2 regions of the Marinospirillum alkalitolerans genome follow, and region 2 is predicted to be linked to the other one. Evidence: predicted binding sites of a transcription regulator. Region 2 holds the regulator's gene; the other holds the start of a gene.
The links. Region 2 encodes FliA, which starts transcription of late flagellar genes. Its sites were predicted from a motif close to CTAAAGTTNNNNNNNNNNCNGCCGATA; they were not measured.
Positions count from the first base shown of each region.

Region 1: the regulator FliA is predicted to act here: its motif matches at 2,276-2,302, upstream of V6U78_RS07660 (DUF5610 domain-containing protein).

Region 1 covers NZ_JBANFI010000004.1:155,337-163,855, reverse strand. The annotation lists gene pilB (type IV-A pilus assembly ATPase PilB) at 1-1,469, opposite strand, end outside; gene V6U78_RS07665 (pilin) at 1,712-2,146, shown strand; gene V6U78_RS07660 (DUF5610 domain-containing protein) at 2,338-3,021, shown strand; gene V6U78_RS07655 (3-deoxy-7-phosphoheptulonate synthase) at 3,214-4,293, opposite strand; gene V6U78_RS07650 (TusE/DsrC/DsvC family sulfur relay protein) at 4,430-4,762, opposite strand; gene V6U78_RS07645 (DsrH/TusB family sulfur relay protein) at 4,740-4,997, opposite strand; gene V6U78_RS07640 (DsrE family protein) at 5,045-5,422, opposite strand; gene tusD (sulfurtransferase complex subunit TusD) at 5,442-5,837, opposite strand; gene V6U78_RS07630 (Bax inhibitor-1/YccA family protein) at 5,849-6,508, opposite strand; gene V6U78_RS07625 (YkgJ family cysteine cluster protein) at 6,761-7,078, opposite strand; gene trhP (prephenate-dependent tRNA uridine(34) hydroxylase TrhP) at 7,209-8,519, shown strand, end outside.
Region 2 covers NZ_JBANFI010000001.1:399,981-408,499, reverse strand. The annotation lists gene V6U78_RS01825 (chemotaxis protein CheA) at 1-875, opposite strand, end outside; gene V6U78_RS01820 (protein phosphatase CheZ) at 888-1,724, opposite strand; gene cheY (chemotaxis response regulator CheY) at 1,754-2,128, opposite strand; gene V6U78_RS01810 (RNA polymerase sigma factor FliA) at 2,210-2,947, opposite strand; gene flhF (flagellar biosynthesis protein FlhF) at 2,970-4,241, opposite strand; gene flhA (flagellar biosynthesis protein FlhA) at 4,267-6,393, opposite strand; gene flhB (flagellar biosynthesis protein FlhB) at 6,505-7,647, opposite strand; gene fliR (flagellar biosynthetic protein FliR) at 7,647-8,429, opposite strand; gene fliQ (flagellar biosynthesis protein FliQ) at 8,436-8,519, opposite strand, start outside.

The DNA.
Region 1 (8,519 bases), on a different contig from region 2:
TGGGTCTCGAGTTCTTCGCTGGTAAAACCTAAATCCAGTAAGGCTTGATGTGGCTTGGTTTCAGGTGTACGGCAGTGACGACACAAGCGTCGCGCCAAGCGCTGGGCAATAATCAGCTGCAAAGAAGAAGCGAGGTTATAGGTGGGGATGCCCATATTCATCAAGCGGCTCAGGGTGGCAGCAGCCGAGTTGGTGTGCAAGGTAGAAAGCACCAAATGGCCTGTCTGCGCAGCTTTAATCGCCACCTCTGCGGTTTCAAGATCACGGATCTCACCGACCATGACCACATCGGGATCCTGACGCAAGAAGGCGCGCAAGGCCGTGGCAAAATCCAGCCCCACCTTGGTGTTTACATGCACCTGATTAACGCCTTCCATATTGATCTCAACCGGATCTTCGGCGGTAGCAATATTGCGTTCAGGCGTATTCAGACGATGCAGCCCCGAATAGAGGGTCACGGTTTTCCCACTGCCCGTTGGCCCTGTCACCAAAATCATGCCTTGGGGCTTCTCAAGCGCCTCTTCAAACAAGGCGCGCTGTTCTGGCTCAAAGCCCAGCTGTTCGATGCCCATCTTGGCGCTTTCGGCATCCAAGATCCGCAGTACGATCTTCTCGCCCCAGAGGGTGGGGAGCGTGTTCACACGAAAATCCACCGTCCGGGTCGCCGACAAGCGCATTTTGATCGCGCCATCTTGTGGAATACGTCGCTCAGAAATATTCATCCGTGCCATGACTTTGAGACGCGCGGCCAGACGGCTGCGCAGTGACAGGGGCGGACGGGTGATTTCTTGTAAGATGCCATCCATACGAAAGCGTACGCGATAGCTCTGCTCATAGGGCTCAAAGTGAATATCCGAAGCCTGACGGCGGATGGCATCCAGCAGCACCTTGTTGACGAACTTGACGATGGGGGCATCATCCGCGCCGCCGACCTGATGCTCTAAAGCGCCGGTCAGCGTGCCCTCTGTGGCTTCCATCTGCTCGAGTTCAGTCAGATCCAGATTGCCAAGGCCACCCATATCGATTTCAAGGCTGGATTCAAGTAGCTGCACGATTTGGTTTTCAGCAGCAATAATCGGGTTGACCGTCATCCCGGTTTGAAACTGGATTTCATCCACCGCCGCCATATTGCTTGGGGTGCACAGGGCCAGCGTCAGCTGATTGCCACGCCGATAAACCGGCACCACCTGATGTTTACGCAGCAGCTGCTCATCAACCACCTTTTTGGGGAGCAGAGCTGGGTCGAGCAGGCTCAGGTTGAGATAGGGCAGGCCAAATTCTTCTGCGATCAGGCTGGCCAGCACTTCACTATCGACCAAGCCATGTGCAGTCAGATACTGGCTAAAAGAAATCTGCTCATCCTTGGCCTTGTGTTGCGCACTCAGGGCATTGGCTTCATCCATCAAGCCTTCGCGAATCAAGCGCTTCGCCAAAGGGCTGAGCGTCTGTGGGTTGGAGACATCGACCATAGATCAACCGCCTTGTATAGCTAAAAGTAAAAATGGAGGGGCGGAATGCAAGTGAAAGGTTGCAAAACGTAACAGAATATTACATAGTTGGCGCATCAGCTCAACCAAATGGCTATTGAGCCTGAAATCAATCTTGCCTGATCTGAGCTAGATCAACAAGATGTTGCTTTAAAGCTGACATAATGCGCTGATTGCAAATGATTGCAATCTGTGTGAAAAAGAAACATTTAAGGAGAAGTGTAATGAAAGCCAACCAACAAGGTTTTACCCTAATCGAACTGCTGGTGGTGATTGCCATTATTGGTATCTTGGCAGCTGTAGCGGTACCTCAGTATCAGAAATATATTAAGCGTGCCGAAGCTGCGGGAGCCTATGCTTCAATGAGTTCACTTCGCACTGCCATTGATGCTGAGCTATTTGACAAGCCCGCTAGTACGCAAGCAAACCTAATAAGCGCAATTCCGGCGTTAGTTGCTGCAGATCCAGAGCAGCATGAGGTTCAGATTGCCGGTGGTGGTGACGCTGAAACAATTGTACTTACAAAACCAATAGCTCAGTTTGCTGCCAATGCGACATTGACTTTGACTAGAACAAATGCGACGGGTGTTTGGGCGTGTGCCAGTACTAACGTTGTTGAAGCTGATCGGCCGCAGCTTCCTGCAGCGTGTCGTCCCTAATACATAGGGACCAGATCTATTTAACCTACTTAAAGTAAGCCGCCCCATTAAGGGCGGTTTTTGCTTTTATGCGCCTAGGATCACCCATCGGCAAACGAAAGACTGGCGTGTGATCCTTGACCTATGCCTCTTGAATTTTCTGCACCTTGGCCGATAGTCCCTTTAGGGTTCCTTCACCAACGAGGTGTATTATGTCTTCTTTCTCTGTTCCTTCGTCTCCTTCCTCTCCTTCTTCGAGCAAGCCTACAGCAGGTCAGGCACGGGCTGAGCAGGCGCGTGCGCAATCAGCGGCGGCGGCATCGGGCGAGGCCAAAAAGTCCAACCCAGCGATGGCTGATCAGAAAACGGATTGGGCCAAGATGCAGGCTGAGTCGCGTTTAGAGGTCAACCAAGGATTGGTGCAGGCGATGTTTGGTAAGCTGGATCAACGCGATGCCAAGGCGATGCAGATCTTCTATCAAGAAGTCGTGACTGAGCTTGAAGCTGTGTTGCGTGAGCAGCTGGATGATCCTGAGTTTAGCTTTGAAAAGCTGGCCGCCAAAACTTCAGGTGTGGAGGGGCAGGAAGACTACTGGTCACCTGAGAAGACCGCTGAGCGCATCGTGACGGGGGCGACGGGCTTTTTTAGTACCTTTCAAAAGCAAAACCCGCATCTGAGCGAAGAAGAGCAGGTCGATAAGTTTTTGAGCATCATTACCCCTGCGGTGGATAAAGGCATCGGCCAGGCGATTGAGATTCTCGAAGGTTTTTCTGTGTTTGATGGCAGTATTAAAGAGAATGCGCTTTCAACGCAAGAGCAGGTGCATCAGCAGTTAGCGGCATGGCGCGAGCGGATGCTGCCAGCCAAGCAAGATGAGGCGTCTGCCTCCGAGTAGGAGCAGGGTCGATATCGATTGCGCGAGACTTTTGCAGCGCTGTTTTTGCGGCAGTGTTTTGGCCGCAGTGTTTTGGCTGCAGTGCTTTGCACACTAGGCTGTGATCGTATGACATCTGTGCCACTTAAGAATCAGGCCCCTCGCGAGGGGCCTTTTTGTTGCTTCTTTTTTGTTTCTTGATCGCTGCAGGTTTTAGCCTTGGCGGCGCTGCGCCAGTACGGGGCGCAGTTTTTCGGCCATATCGAGCAGCGCTTTTTCTGTGGTGTCCCAATCAATGCAGGCATCCGTGACCGAAACGCCATACTGGAGTTGGCTCTTGTCTTTAGGAATTGATTGGTTGCCCCAACCCAGGTTGGATTCGACCATCAGGCCTACGATGGATTCATTGCCATCGAGAATCTGGTGGGTCACATTATCCATCACCAGAGGCTGCAGGCCAGGGTCTTTATTCGAGTTGGCATGACTGCAATCGACCATGATATTGAGCGGCAAGCCTGCTTTGTGCAAATCCTGCTCGCAGAGTTTCACGCTGACTGAATCATAGTTGGGCTTACCATTACCACCACGCAGCACGACATGGCCATACTGGTTGCCCTTGGTGCGAATAATGGCTACCTGTCCTTCGGTGTTGATACCAAGGAAGTTATGTGGATGCGCCATGGATTTGAGGGCGTTGATGGCGACTTCCATACTGCCATCGGTGCCGTTTTTAAAGCCGACAGGAGAAGACAGGCCGCTCGACATTTCACGATGGGTCTGGGATTCCGTGGTGCGCGCACCGATAGCGCTCCAAGCAATGCAGTCAGCTAGATACTGAGGCGAGATGGGATCGAGCGCTTCGGTGGCGAGGGGGAGGCCCATTTCTGATAGATCGACCAGCAGCTTACGGCCGATATGCAGACCTTCTTCGATGGCGAAGGAATCATCCATATGGGGATCATTGATCAAGCCCTTCCAGCCAACCGTGGTGCGGGGCTTTTCAAAGTAGACACGCATCACCAGATAGAGGCTGTCGCTGACCTGTTCGGCCAGTTTCTTCAAGCGTTGGGCGTATTCTTTGGCAGCATCAATATCGTGGATCGAGCAGGGGCCCACCACCACAAACAGGCGAGGGTCTTTGCGATCCAGAATATTTTGAATCACCTGACGGCCGTTGCAGACGGTTTCTTCTGCTGCGGGCGTCAGGGGTAGCTTGTCTTTCAGACGATCAGGGGTAATCAGGATCTCCTGGGAAGCGACGTTGAGGTCGTCCACTCTTTTGTTTTCAGTCATAGCCAGCCTTTTGCGTTATCTGAGGTGCGATAGTCATCATCATTGTAGGGGAAATGTCGTCCCATTACATCGCACAAAAGGCTAAAAAAATCAAGTTATTGGCAAAAAGTGATCGAAAAGAGTCCAGTGAGCCCGTCTAGAGGCAGTTATCCGGTTTGGGTAGCCCAGCCAGCTTGGCCGCCATCTTGGCTGGGCTGCTGCCAAAGAGCTGCATCAGGTGGATGCTGGTGGTTTTTTCGGCTGGCAGATGCTGGCGCAGGTAGCGTGTGAGTGGGCGCATGGCCGGTGCCAGCTCAAAGGTGTGATAAAAATCACGCAGGCGATACAAAATGGTCCAGTGATCATCGCTGAGCTGGATGCCCTCTTGCTCGGCCAGCCATTGTGCTACTTCAGGGTTCCAGTCCGTTAGCTGACACAGATAGCCTTCTGGGTCCAGCTCGGGTCGTTTACCAGCTACAGACACGGTCATACTCCAGTGTGAGGGCGACCCATTGCGCGTGATCAATCAGCGTGCAGGTGGCGTGGGGCGTGATCGCGCGTGCTTGGCAGTCCTTCTTGAGGGCATAGAGCGGCTGGGTCAGCTGGATGGGCTGTTGCAGCAGATTCACGCCTTGCTCGACTAGCACAATGGCATCTTCGGCTTGCATCAAGGGCAGGGCTTGAGCCAGCTTGTGGGGGTGGTTGATCTGATGAAGACTGGGCATAGGCGATGGCAGACCTGAGTAAAAAGCGAGATAAGTGAAGAATCGCGTTAGTGAAAGGCTGGACTGATAAACACCTGACGACTGCGGCTTAGAAGCTCTTGTGCTTGGGTGGTATCCAGCACCTTGGGGGTGAGCAGCAGTTGATCAGCCTGCAGCTGATAACGCGCTAGGTCTTCTTCAAGGCAGTAGATGGCCTCGATTCCGTATAAAGCCAGCGCGGGCAGCATGGCTTGGACGCCTTTCATCCCGATCAGCTTGGGTGTTTGATGAGGCAGTAGGTGGAGCAGACCTTCACCCTGAAAAAACAAAGCCGTCGCCTGATCAAAGGTGGCGCTGACCAGTGCAATATCCAAGGCTTCTTTGCTCTGTTGGCCGCGCAAAGGCGCGTGCTGGATCAGAAGGCATAAATCAAAATCAGCGAGCATGGTGGGGTGTCTTGGCCTGTTAAGCGTGAAAGTGAACAGCGCGATCAGCTTGATGCCAAGCCTCAATCAGCTGCCCTAGGCCAGTCAGTACAAAGCCACTGGCAAGATTGGCATGTGGGCGACCATGGCGGGCGGCTTCACTGTCATTGATAATGCCGCGCTTAAGCGCCGCCGCGATACAGACTTGGAGTTCGATCTGGTGTTGCTGGGCAAAGTCTTGCCAAGCTTGGGTGAGATCTGTTTCATCCTGAGGCGTACAGCGCAGTTGACTGGCCAGTAGTACCGCATCTTGATAAAAGAAGACACAACACAGCTGATGCCCCTCGGCCACCAGCTGGCGTGCAAAATCCAGTGCCGTGTGAGCCGCCAGACTGGTGTCTGGCGATCCACTGAGGCTTAAAGCAAAACGAGCCATAGTGCAGGGGCTTAGTCGTTGCTCAGGCCGAGCAAGGAGAGCAGGCTGAGGAAGAGGTTATAGATAGAGACAAACAGCGTCACTGTGGCGCGAATATAGTTGGTCTCGCCGCCGTGCACGATCTCGCTGGTCTGCCACAGAATCAGTGCAGAAGAGAAGATCACAAAGCCAGCGCTGATGGCCAGCTGCAGACCTTGCAAGCCAAGGAGCAGGTTGGCAATGACACCGGCGATCAGCACTAGGCCGCCGACCATCAAGAACTTGCCCATAAAGCTAAAGTCTTTTTTGGTGGTCAGTGCAAAGGCAGACAAGCCGAAGAACACCAGCGCGGTCATGCCCAAGGCTGACATCACAACATGCCCCATGCCTGCGCCCAGATAGGCATTCAAAATCGGCCCTAAGGATAGGCCCATAAAACCAGTGAAGCCGAAGGTGGTCAGCAGACCCCAAGGAGAATCGGCCAGCTTGTGTGTCAAGAACATTAGGCCATAGGCACCGATGAAAAAGACGAAAATATTCAAGCGCAAGCCAGTCGCCATAGAGAAGAAGGCGGCCAGCGCACTAAACGCCAGAGTCATACCCAGCAGCATGTAGGTATTGCGCAGGACCTTATGCGCCTGAGCACTCAGTGCTTGTGACTGAGCGGTTGAAGAGGTGAGATGGTCATGCATGGTCTTACTCCTGATGATCAATCCAAGGGTGGCCAGATCAGCGCCCAAAGTGCGCGACTGCATCCAAGGTGAAGCAATTTACCGTAATTTTCTAGCTGAGGCAAAACTCTTGTCGCAGAGGCAAAAGCTGAGCCACGATTTTTAGAACCTGCATCGGCGCGAGAGTTTCCTAGGGATAGACTGATCAATGTCATCAGCGCAGTATCACCAAGCGCAATAAGTGAAATAGCGCAATAGTGAATCAGAGGCGTCCTAGCCAGCGGCATCCAGACGCGTAGAGTCTTCTAACCACAGGAGCTGCTCAAGGGCTTGTTCGCGTTTCTCGCCGCAAAGGGTGGCATCAAATTGAAAATCAAGGCAGACCGCAGGCCGCTCTGGCAGACCAAAGAGTTCGCACAGGTTGTTGATATCAAGATGGGCGCAGCGCACACCCGCTGGCTTGCCTTGCGGCATCTTGGGGAGAGGGCTCGAGATCGAAGGCGCGATACAGCAGGCTCCGCATCCAGCGCGACAGTTGAGAGAAGTCGGTGTTTCGGCAGGTTGGGGTGTGTTTTTCTGTAGGGTAATCATGCTAGAATATTGCTTAACCTAGTTAAATACTCGGGTAATTCTTTAAGCGGCGCGGCCAAGCCTTTTCTCGGCTTTGAGTCGGTGCCAGCTGTTCTCAACGGCGCTTCTACTTTACAGGTTTTCTCAATTCATGAAAGCACCCGAACTTCTTTCTCCTGCCGGTACCTTCCGTAATATGCAGTATGCCTTCGCCTATGGTGCGGATGCGGTTTATGCCGGTCAGCCACGCTATAGCCTGCGTGTGCGCAATAACGATTTTAAACTCGATAAGCTTGGCGAGGGTATTCAGTACGCACATGATCGCGGCAAGCTGTTTTTTGTGGCGAGCAATATCGCGCCACACAATGCGAAGGTCAAGACCTACCTGCAAGATATGGCGCCAGTGATTGAGATGCAGCCAGATGCGCTGATCATGTCTGATCCTGGGTTGATCATGATGGTGCGCGAGAAGTGGCCAGATCAGGTCATCCATCTTTCAGTGCAGGCCAACGTGGTCAACTTTGCGGCGGTCAAGTTCTGGGCCAAGATGGGGGTCAAGCGCATCATTCTGTCGCGTGAGCTGTCGCTTGAAGAAATTGAAGAAATTCGTCAAGAGTGCCCAGAAACCGAGCTGGAAACCTTTGTTCATGGCGCTTTGTGTATTGCCTACTCAGGCCGCTGCCTGCTCTCGGGTTATTTTAACCATCGTGACCCCAATCAGGGCACCTGCACCAATGCCTGTCGTTGGAAGTACAACACGGTGAATACCACCACCAATGATTCGGGCGATCTGATCCCTCTGGCTGAGGCAGAAAAACAGGGCATCTGGACACCGGATCAAGGCCCTAGTGCCGGAAGCAAAACCGCTGGCGGCAGCGAGGGGCAGCAAGAACTCTCCGCGCTGATTGAAGAAGCCAACCGTCCTGGTGAGTTTATGCCCATCTATGAAGATGAGCATGGCACCTATATTATGAACTCCAAAGATCTGCGTGCAGTGCAGCACGTCGAGCGTCTTGCTAAAATGGGCGTCGATTCGCTCAAAATTGAAGGTCGCACCAAGAGCCACTATTATGTGGCGCGAACAGCACAGGTTTATCGTCGTGCGATTGATGATGCTGTTGCTGGGCGTCCCTTTAATATGGATTTAATGGATGCACTGGAGAATATGGCGCATCGTGGCTATACCGAAGGCTTCTATCGCCGCCATGTGCACGATGAGTATCAGAATTATGAAACCGGCAATTCCGTCGGCCAAAATCAGCAGTTCGTTGCCCAGGTGCTGGGCCAAAGTCGTGAAGGCTGGGTCGATGTAGAGGTGAAGAATAAATTTGAACGCGGTGATACGCTCGAATTGATGACACCCTCGGGTAACCGCCGTTTCCAGCTTGATGGCTTAGAAAACAGTAAAAATGGTCAAGCACTTGAGACCGCACCAGGGACAGGCTACTTTGTGCGTCTGCCA
Region 2 (8,519 bases):
TCTTTTTTCACGGCAGGTGCTTTAGCCGCAACAGCAGGAGGTGCTGCTCTCACCGCAGGAGGTTGTGCAGGCTGAGGTGCTTTGGCTGAAGCCGACTCTTTGGCCCCCTGAGGCAGCACACCTGGTCCCTTACCTTCACCGTGCAGCTGATCGAGCAAGGCTTCAAATTCTTCTTCAGTGATGTCATCACTAGATGTAGCAGCAGACGGCGCTGGTGCGGCTGCTGATGGTGCCGCACCCGGCCCCTTACCCTGGCCATGCAGCTGATCCAGCAGAGCATCAAATTCTTCTTCTGTAATCTCGTCGCTATCACTCGCGGTTGGCGCAGCAGGCGCTTTTTCCGCGGCCATAGCGGCACGATCTTCTGGGCCGAGAGCATCAAGCAGGCTTTCAAACTCGGCATCAGTAATATCGCCTGAATGATCAACTGGTGCTGCAGATGCAGTCGGTGCAGCAACAGGGGCCGGAGCCGTACCAGCTGCGCCTTCTGGTAAGGCATAGTAAGCCAGTGCTTCCAACAAGGTTGCATCCGCAGGTTCAGGCATTTCTTGCCCGCGCACTGTTTCAAACATCTCATTAACCGCATCCAATGCACTGAGCACGGTATCCATCAGCTCAGGGGTAACCTGGCGCTGATTTTTTCTGAGCGTATCAAAGACGTTCTCTGCGTTATGACAACAGTCAACCAGAGGTGATATTTGAAGGAAGCCCGCGCCACCCTTTACGGTATGGAAACCGCGGAATATAGCATTGAGCAACTCTGGGTCATCTGGAGACTGCTCCAGGTCAACCAACTGTTCAGAGAGTTGCTCCAGGATTTCACCTGCCTCAACAAGGAAATCCTGCAGAATATCCTGATCTGCATCTAGACTCATCCAACGGCTCCTTTAAAACCCAAGACTGGAGAGAAGGTCATCGACTTCGTCTTGACCTGAAACCACTTCAATGCCGCGTTTCTCAGCATTGACAATCGGGCCTTCAGGTAGATGTCTAGTGTCATTGACCGCTTTATGTCTGCCTGCATCCTCATCATGAGGGTGCTGTATGCCTGTTATTTGATCCACTTGGCTTGCCATACGCACAAGACCGACCAGGCTGGACTCAACTTCATGGACAAGGGTAATCACTTTCTTCACTACTTGACCAGTTAAATCTTGATAATCCTGCGCGAGGGTAATTTGCGATAGATTCTCTGCCAGTTGGCCTGCCTCTTGCTCACTGCTACGCAGAAAGTCATCCATGCGGTGATAAAGCTGGCGAAACTCTTCCGGCTTCATTTCTCTTCGTATCAAGCGTTCCCACTCACCACGCAGAGACTTCACCTCAGTCTCCCAGCTGTTGACCAGAGGCAGAGACTCTTCAACCTTATCCATGGTGCGATCTGCTGCTTGCTGTGTGAGGCTCAAAACATAGTGAAGGCGATCCCTCGCATCCGCCATTTCTGAGATATCTGTCTCAGCGCCTTCCTGTGCAGCAATGTCTGCTAAAGGAGCAGACTGGAAGTGACTAGATGTATCCAGATGAAAATCTCGAATAGCATCATGTAATGCCCGAGTCAGACGCCCAACTTCCAAGTACAAGTTATAGTTACGAGCATCATTAATTTTTTGCAACAAATTAACGGCATCTGCGAGATGACCTTGCTCGATTTTATCAACTAACTCACCTGTCGTTGTGCGTAGTAGTTGCTCAAAATTTTCAGTCTGAGCGCTTTGATCGGACATGCACACTCCTCAAGAGAGCCGAACCACGACTATTTTTGTAAGCGGTCAAATATTTTATCGATTTTTTCCTTTAACACTGCAGCAGTAAAGGGCTTGACTATATACCCATTCACACCTGCCTGAGCCGCAGCAATGATCTGCTCTTTTTTCGACTCAGCAGTAACCATCAGCACCGGGAGGTCTTTTAAATCCGGATCGGCGCGAATGTGCTTGAGCAGGTCAAAGCCTGTCATGCCAGGCATATTCCAGTCTGTCACCACAAAGTCAAAGTTACCTGTGTTGAGCATAGGAATGGCTGTCTGACCATCATCCGCTTCATGAGTGTTGTTGAAGCCCAAGTCGCGGAGTAGATTTTTGATGATCCTTCTCATAGTCGCGAAGTCATCCACGATGAGAATCTTCATATCTTTATTCAAGGCAACCTCCGTTAAACCTTGCTAGCTGCAATAGTAATTATAGTACAACCTTTCCTAAAGGAAGGCATTCTATACATTTTTCCAGTCAGACAAGCGCCCTCTCAAGCGTGCAGCAGCTTGACTCAGGATTTGACTGACACGAGACTCACTCACCGAAAGAACAGCCCCTATCTCTTTGAGATTCAGCTCTTCATTATAGTACAGTGAAAGTACCATTTGTTCACGTTCAGGCAAAGCTGAAATTGCTTTTGCGAGTGCATCCTGAAAGCGCGAACCCTCAACATCAGCATGTGGCTCTGAGCCCTTAGTGTCAGGAACCTCAAAAGCCGAATCCTCTTGGTTATTTAACTCATCAAAACTAAAAAGCTTTGAACCTGCCGTATCCATAAGGTACTGATGATAATCTTCTAAACTCACACCCAGTTCGGCAGCCACCTCCTCATCCTGTGCATCTCTTCCTGTGCGATCTTCGATCGCTTTCACCGCTTCAGCCACCCGTCGGCTATTGCGATGCACCGAGCGTGGCGTCCAGTCATGTTTGCGCACCTCATCAAGCATCGACCCACGAATGCGAATTGAGGCAAAGGTTTCAAAGCTCGCGCCCTTTTCAGCATCAAAGTTACGCGAGGCTTCGATCAAACCCATCGAACCCGCTTGCAGCAAATCATCCAACTGCACACTGGCAGGCAAGCGACCAAGAAGGTGATAAGCAATCTTACGCACCAGACCAGCATAGGTCTCCAGCAAGCGCGCATCGGCCAACTGCTGGTTTCGAGAATAAAGGTGAAGACCCTTGGCTGCCGTCATGTATTCAGTCCACCGAAAAGTTTCATTCTTCGCTTTTTTCTACATCACGCGCAAAACGGCCTAGCAAGGAGGTCGCACTGGCCAGGCGAACATCTTCTGGTATCTTCTGACCATTAGTGATATAGCCCACAGGCAGGCGCTTTTCCAAGACCAACCCAAGCACTTCTCCGATATTGACAGCTTCATCCATTTTGGTGAGGACACAACCATTCAGCCCAGCTTCACGATACGCCTCGTAGGTATCGTTTAACACACGGGCCTGACTCGTCGCAGGGAGCACGATAAAGCGCCGAATTCTGGCCTGACTGGTATTTAATAATGCCATCTGCTTTTGCAAATTGGGATCCCGTACATTCAGACCCGCGGTATCAATCATCACCAAGCGCTTATTCCTTAAGGACTTCAAGGTTAAATCAAGCGGGTTGTTTTCATCAACTACCCGTACAGTCACCTCAAGAATACGCCCAAAAGTTCTGAGCTGCTCATAGGCCGCAATGCGATAGCAATCGGTGGTCACCAAGGCCAGCTCATCAGCGCCATACTTCATCACAAAACGCGCAGCCAACTTACCTAAGGTGGTGGTCTTGCCGACGCCTGTCGGCCCCACTAAGGCAACGATACCACCCTTATCGATCAGTTCTTCATCCAGCGTTTGCAGCTCCATTTTCAATCGATCCAGGACCTGACTCCACGCAGCGCGAGCATCTAAATCGGCACTCAACCCCATCAACTTAAGGAGCTTTTTTATATAGGCTTCATTAAACCCGGCATTCAGCAAACGATTACGCACCAAAGCCTCTGTTGGGTTGCGCAGTGCATCCTGCTCACGCAACTGCTCTTTAATCAACTCTCGCAGAGATTGAATCTCGGACTGCATCGCGCGAATGGCTTGGTCATCGCCACGGCTCGTCTGCGCCGCAGGTGCACTATAGCGATCATCCTCATCATCAATACCCAAACCCGTAGCACCATGGGTCAGCTGTCCAATCTGTCGCATACGTGCTTTACGCTGAAAAGCATTCTCAGCCACTTGGGGATCAAATTTCGCACCCGAAAGAATACGCTGACGTGCCGCATCCAATTCCTGCTGCAAAGCATCGCCCTGATCCGCTTGGCGTAAAGCCGCTGCAAAATCCTGCGCTGGGGCCTGTTCGTCGTAATCGAGCGCGCAGACAATTTCAACGCCATTTTCGACCTTGCGATTGGAGATAATCACGGCATCAGCGCCGAGTTCTTCTCTCACTAGACGCATGGCTTGCCGAGAGTCGGCGCCAAAAAAGCGTTTTACCCGCATTCCTTAACCTCTTTCATAATGGCTTTCACCCTTCGCCGCCGATGGTCGCCACGATGGTAATCTGTTTATTATCAGGTATCTCTTGATAGGATAAAACGTGTACATTCTGGATACCATAACGGACAAAACGCGCCATCACCGGGCGCACCGGCGCGGCGGTGACCAACACAGCAGGATTCCCTTGCATCTCTTGCTGCTGCGCCACTTCACTGAGCGACTGCTGCAGCCTCTCGGCCATAGCGGGTTCCAGAATAAGCTGGTCGCTCTCTCCACCCTGCTGAGCGGCCTGCTGCACACTTTTCAGTAACAGCTGCTCAAGCTGAGGCTCCAGCGTAATAACCGCTAAATGCTCACTAGGGCCAGTAATGGCCTGTACAATCGAGCGTGACAGCGCTACACGCACGGCAGAAGTGAGCTGAATCGGGTCGCGCGTGGTGTGTGCAGCCTCAACGAGAGACTGGGCAATCGAGCGAAAATCACGTACCGGCACCTGCTCGATCAACAGGTTTTGCAAGACCTTGAGCAGCACAGACAGGCTGACGCTATCCGGCACCAACTGCTCGGAGAGCTTTGGAGCACCCTGCGCCAAGATATCGAGCATCTTCTGCACATCGTCATGACCGATCAGTTCATGCGCATAGTCATGCATCACCTGATTGAGCTGTGTGGCAATCACGGTGCTGGCATCCACAACAGTGTAGCCCAAAGTCTGGGCCTCTTCGCGCTGTGAAGGGTTAATCCAGACGGCTTCCAAACCAAAGGCTGGATCACGCCCCTTAATACCATTGATCGGACCATAGACCTGGCCGGGGTTAATTGCCATTTCCCGTTCTGGATGCACCTCGGCTTCACCAATGCTCACACCCTTGAGAATAATTCGGTAGCTGTTCGGCGTCAGATCCAAGTTATCGCGAATATGTACTGAGGGCATCAAAAAACCCAGATCTTGTGACAGTTTTTTGCGGATCCCCTTAATCCGGCCCAGCAGCTGACCACCCTGGGTTTTATCCACCAGTGGAATTAAACGATAGCCAACTTCCAGCCCCAATAGATCAACAGGTGCCACATCCTGCCAATTAAGTTCTTTTTGATCGATCACATCGGCATCCGGAGTCATCGGTAGCTGCTGCGCTTTTTGTTCAGCCAGCTGCACTGTCTGGGCCTCCTTTTGCATAACGTGATAAATCCAGTAGGCACCACCTCCTGCCAAGGCCGCTAGGCTTAAAAAAGCAAAATGCGGCATACCTGGGATCACGCCCATAATGGCCAGTAGCGTCGCTCCGACCGCCAAGGCCTTGGGCGTACCAAACATCTGCGTAGAAACCTGATTCGAGATATTTTGTGAAGAGTTGACGCGTGTGACCATGATGGCCGCAGCGACAGACAGCATCAACGAGGGGATCTGAGCCACCAGGCCATCACCGATGGTCAACAAAACATAGCGTTCGGTCGCGACAGAAAAAGCCAGATCATGCTGCAACATGCCGATCAAGAGGCCACCCACCACGTTGATTACCAAAATCATAATCCCGGCAACCGCATCACCCCGGACAAACTTACTGGCACCATCCATCGAGCCATAAAAATCTGCTTCTGAGGCGATTTCTTCCCGGCGACGCTTGGCTTCTTCCTGATCGATCAAGCCTGCGTTCAAGTCGGCATCTATCGCCATCTGCTTACCAGGCATCGCATCCAGCGTAAAGCGAGCACTCACTTCAGAGATACGCCCAGCGCCTTTGGTGATCACCACAAAGTTAATGATCATCAAAATAAGGAAGACGATCATACCGACGACATAGTTACCACCGATCAATACCGAACCAAAGGACTCAATCACCTTACCGGCAGCATCTCCACCTTCATGCCCGTTCAGCAGCACAATCCGTGTCGAAGCCACGTTCAGCGCCAACCTCAGCAAGGTGGCGACAAGCAAAATCGTTGGGAACACCGCAAAATCGAGTGGCCGTAAGGCATACACAGCCACCAGCAAAATGACAATCGCAAAAGCAATATTGAAAGTAAAGAAGACATCGAGCAAAAAAACCGGCATCGGCAGAGTCATCATGCCCAGCAATGCCAGCAGGAAAATCGGGATGCCGATCTGGCTTTTAACCAGTGTATCGAATATACCTGTCAGTCGAGTTCGATCCATGTATCACCTGGTGAGTAAACGAGCGCGCGAAGCTGCACTGACCGCGAAGTATGCCAACATCTTCCCATGAAATAAACTTATGATCTTTATCTAACCTAAGTAGATTTGTAATTACTCTGCTTCTGGATCGAGGTCTTTAGGCACATCCACCTGCTTCAAACCGCTTGGACGCTTCGCCTTACCCTTCTGGTGTTGCTTCATCTGATATACATACGCAAGCACCTGAGCGACCGCCATATAGAGCTTTTGCGGTATTTCTTCGCCTATTTCAGTGGTGTAGTAGATGGCACGCGTGAGAGGTGGCTGCTGCAACACCGGGATTTGATAATGATCAGCGATTTCACGAATTTTCGCAGCCAGGTGGTCTGTTCCTTTGGCCAGCACCAAGGGGGCCTGCTGGCCATCTTCACTGTACTTCAACGCCACAGCATAGTGGGTCGGGTTAGTAATCACGACATCGGCCTGAGGAACATCAGCCATCATCCGCCTTTGCGCCATCTCCATTTGCAAGCGGCGGATACGACTTTTGACCTCCGGCTTACCTTCTGTATTCTTGAACTCATCCTTGACCTCTTGACGGGTCATTTTGATTTTTTCATTGTGCTGATGAAGCTGCCAAGGCACATCGATCAGAACCACAATGATCAGAGATAGGCTAATCGCGAGGAAGGACCAAACGATCAAATAACTACCCTTGGCGATCGCTGGCTCCAAGGCCATTGCTCCAAGGCCAGCAAACTCTTCTTTCAGCCCCCAGATAATAATCAGCGAGGTGGTGCCAACCAATAGCACCTTGGCCACGGATTTAACAAATTCAACTAAGGAGTTTTTAGAAAAGATGCGCTTGATGCCCGAAATAGGATTCAGCTTGCTGAATTTAGGCACCAAGGCTTTGGCGGTCATATTCCAGCCGCCAACCATGATTTGGGATAGGGCTCCCATAAAAAACAGCACGATCAAAAAAGGCAAGGTGACCCACAGAGCATGCCAAACTGAAGTTCGAAAATGAGTGAACATCGCTTCATGGGTCATCACATCAGCACGGGTCAAAGTAAAATTGTAGGCGAAGAGCTCCATCCCGCGTGCGCCCATCCAGCCACCAAAAACCAGCAGGGCCATACCTGCTGACAAGAGCAACAGGGCGGTACTCAGCTCCTTAGAGCGCGCCACCTCACCATCACGACGCGAGTCCTCTTTACGTTTCGCCGTGGGTTCTTCTGTTTTTTCTTGTCCGTCTTGATTCTCCTGCGCCATTAGCTGAGCTCCAGCCAATAGCGCAACAGTTCAAACATGTCACGCGCCATACGATCAAAATGGAAGAGATATTCAGTCGACCAAATCCAGAGCTCGAGCAAACCTAGCATCATCATCACCGGGAAGCCAATCACAAAGATATTCAGCTGGGGCGCCGCTCGCGTCACCACACCCAGCGCTATATTGACTACCAGCTTAGCAATAATAATCGGCAGCGCCATCAATAAAGCACCAGCAAAAAGCCAAGTGCCTTGATTAGCGAGGATCCAAGCACGCTCTCGGGTCATCCCCTCCCAACCGACGGGGATCACGGTAAAGCTTTCGGCCAGTGTATGAATAATCACCAAATGCCCACCTGCTGCCAGAAAAACCAGATTGGTCATGATCAATCCATACTGGCTCAATACAGTAACATTAACACCACTGCTTGGGTCGGCCATCTGCGCCATCCCCATACCGATCTGCATCGCCACTATCTGACCAAAGATGATAAACACCTGAAACAGCAGCTGAACAATAAAGCCCAGACTAATTCCGATCAAAAGCTGCTGTGCAACCAGCAACCAGGTTTGTGGAGACAAGGCATCCATCACTACTGGCACTGGCGGCAGGAGCGGCATCAAGAGCAACGTGGTAACAAAAGCCAGACCGATGCGCACAGGCATAGGGACAAAGTTCGCACCAAAGATCGGCGCGGCCATAAAAAAAGCACCAATACGAAAGAAGGGCCATAAAAAGGTGCCGATATAGGCTGTCAGCTCGGCATCAGTCAACAAAGGCATGGCGGCTTAGCCAATCATATAAGGAATGTTATGCGCCAGGCGCTCAAAGAACTCCATCAGCATACGCAAGATCATCGGGCCAGCAATAAT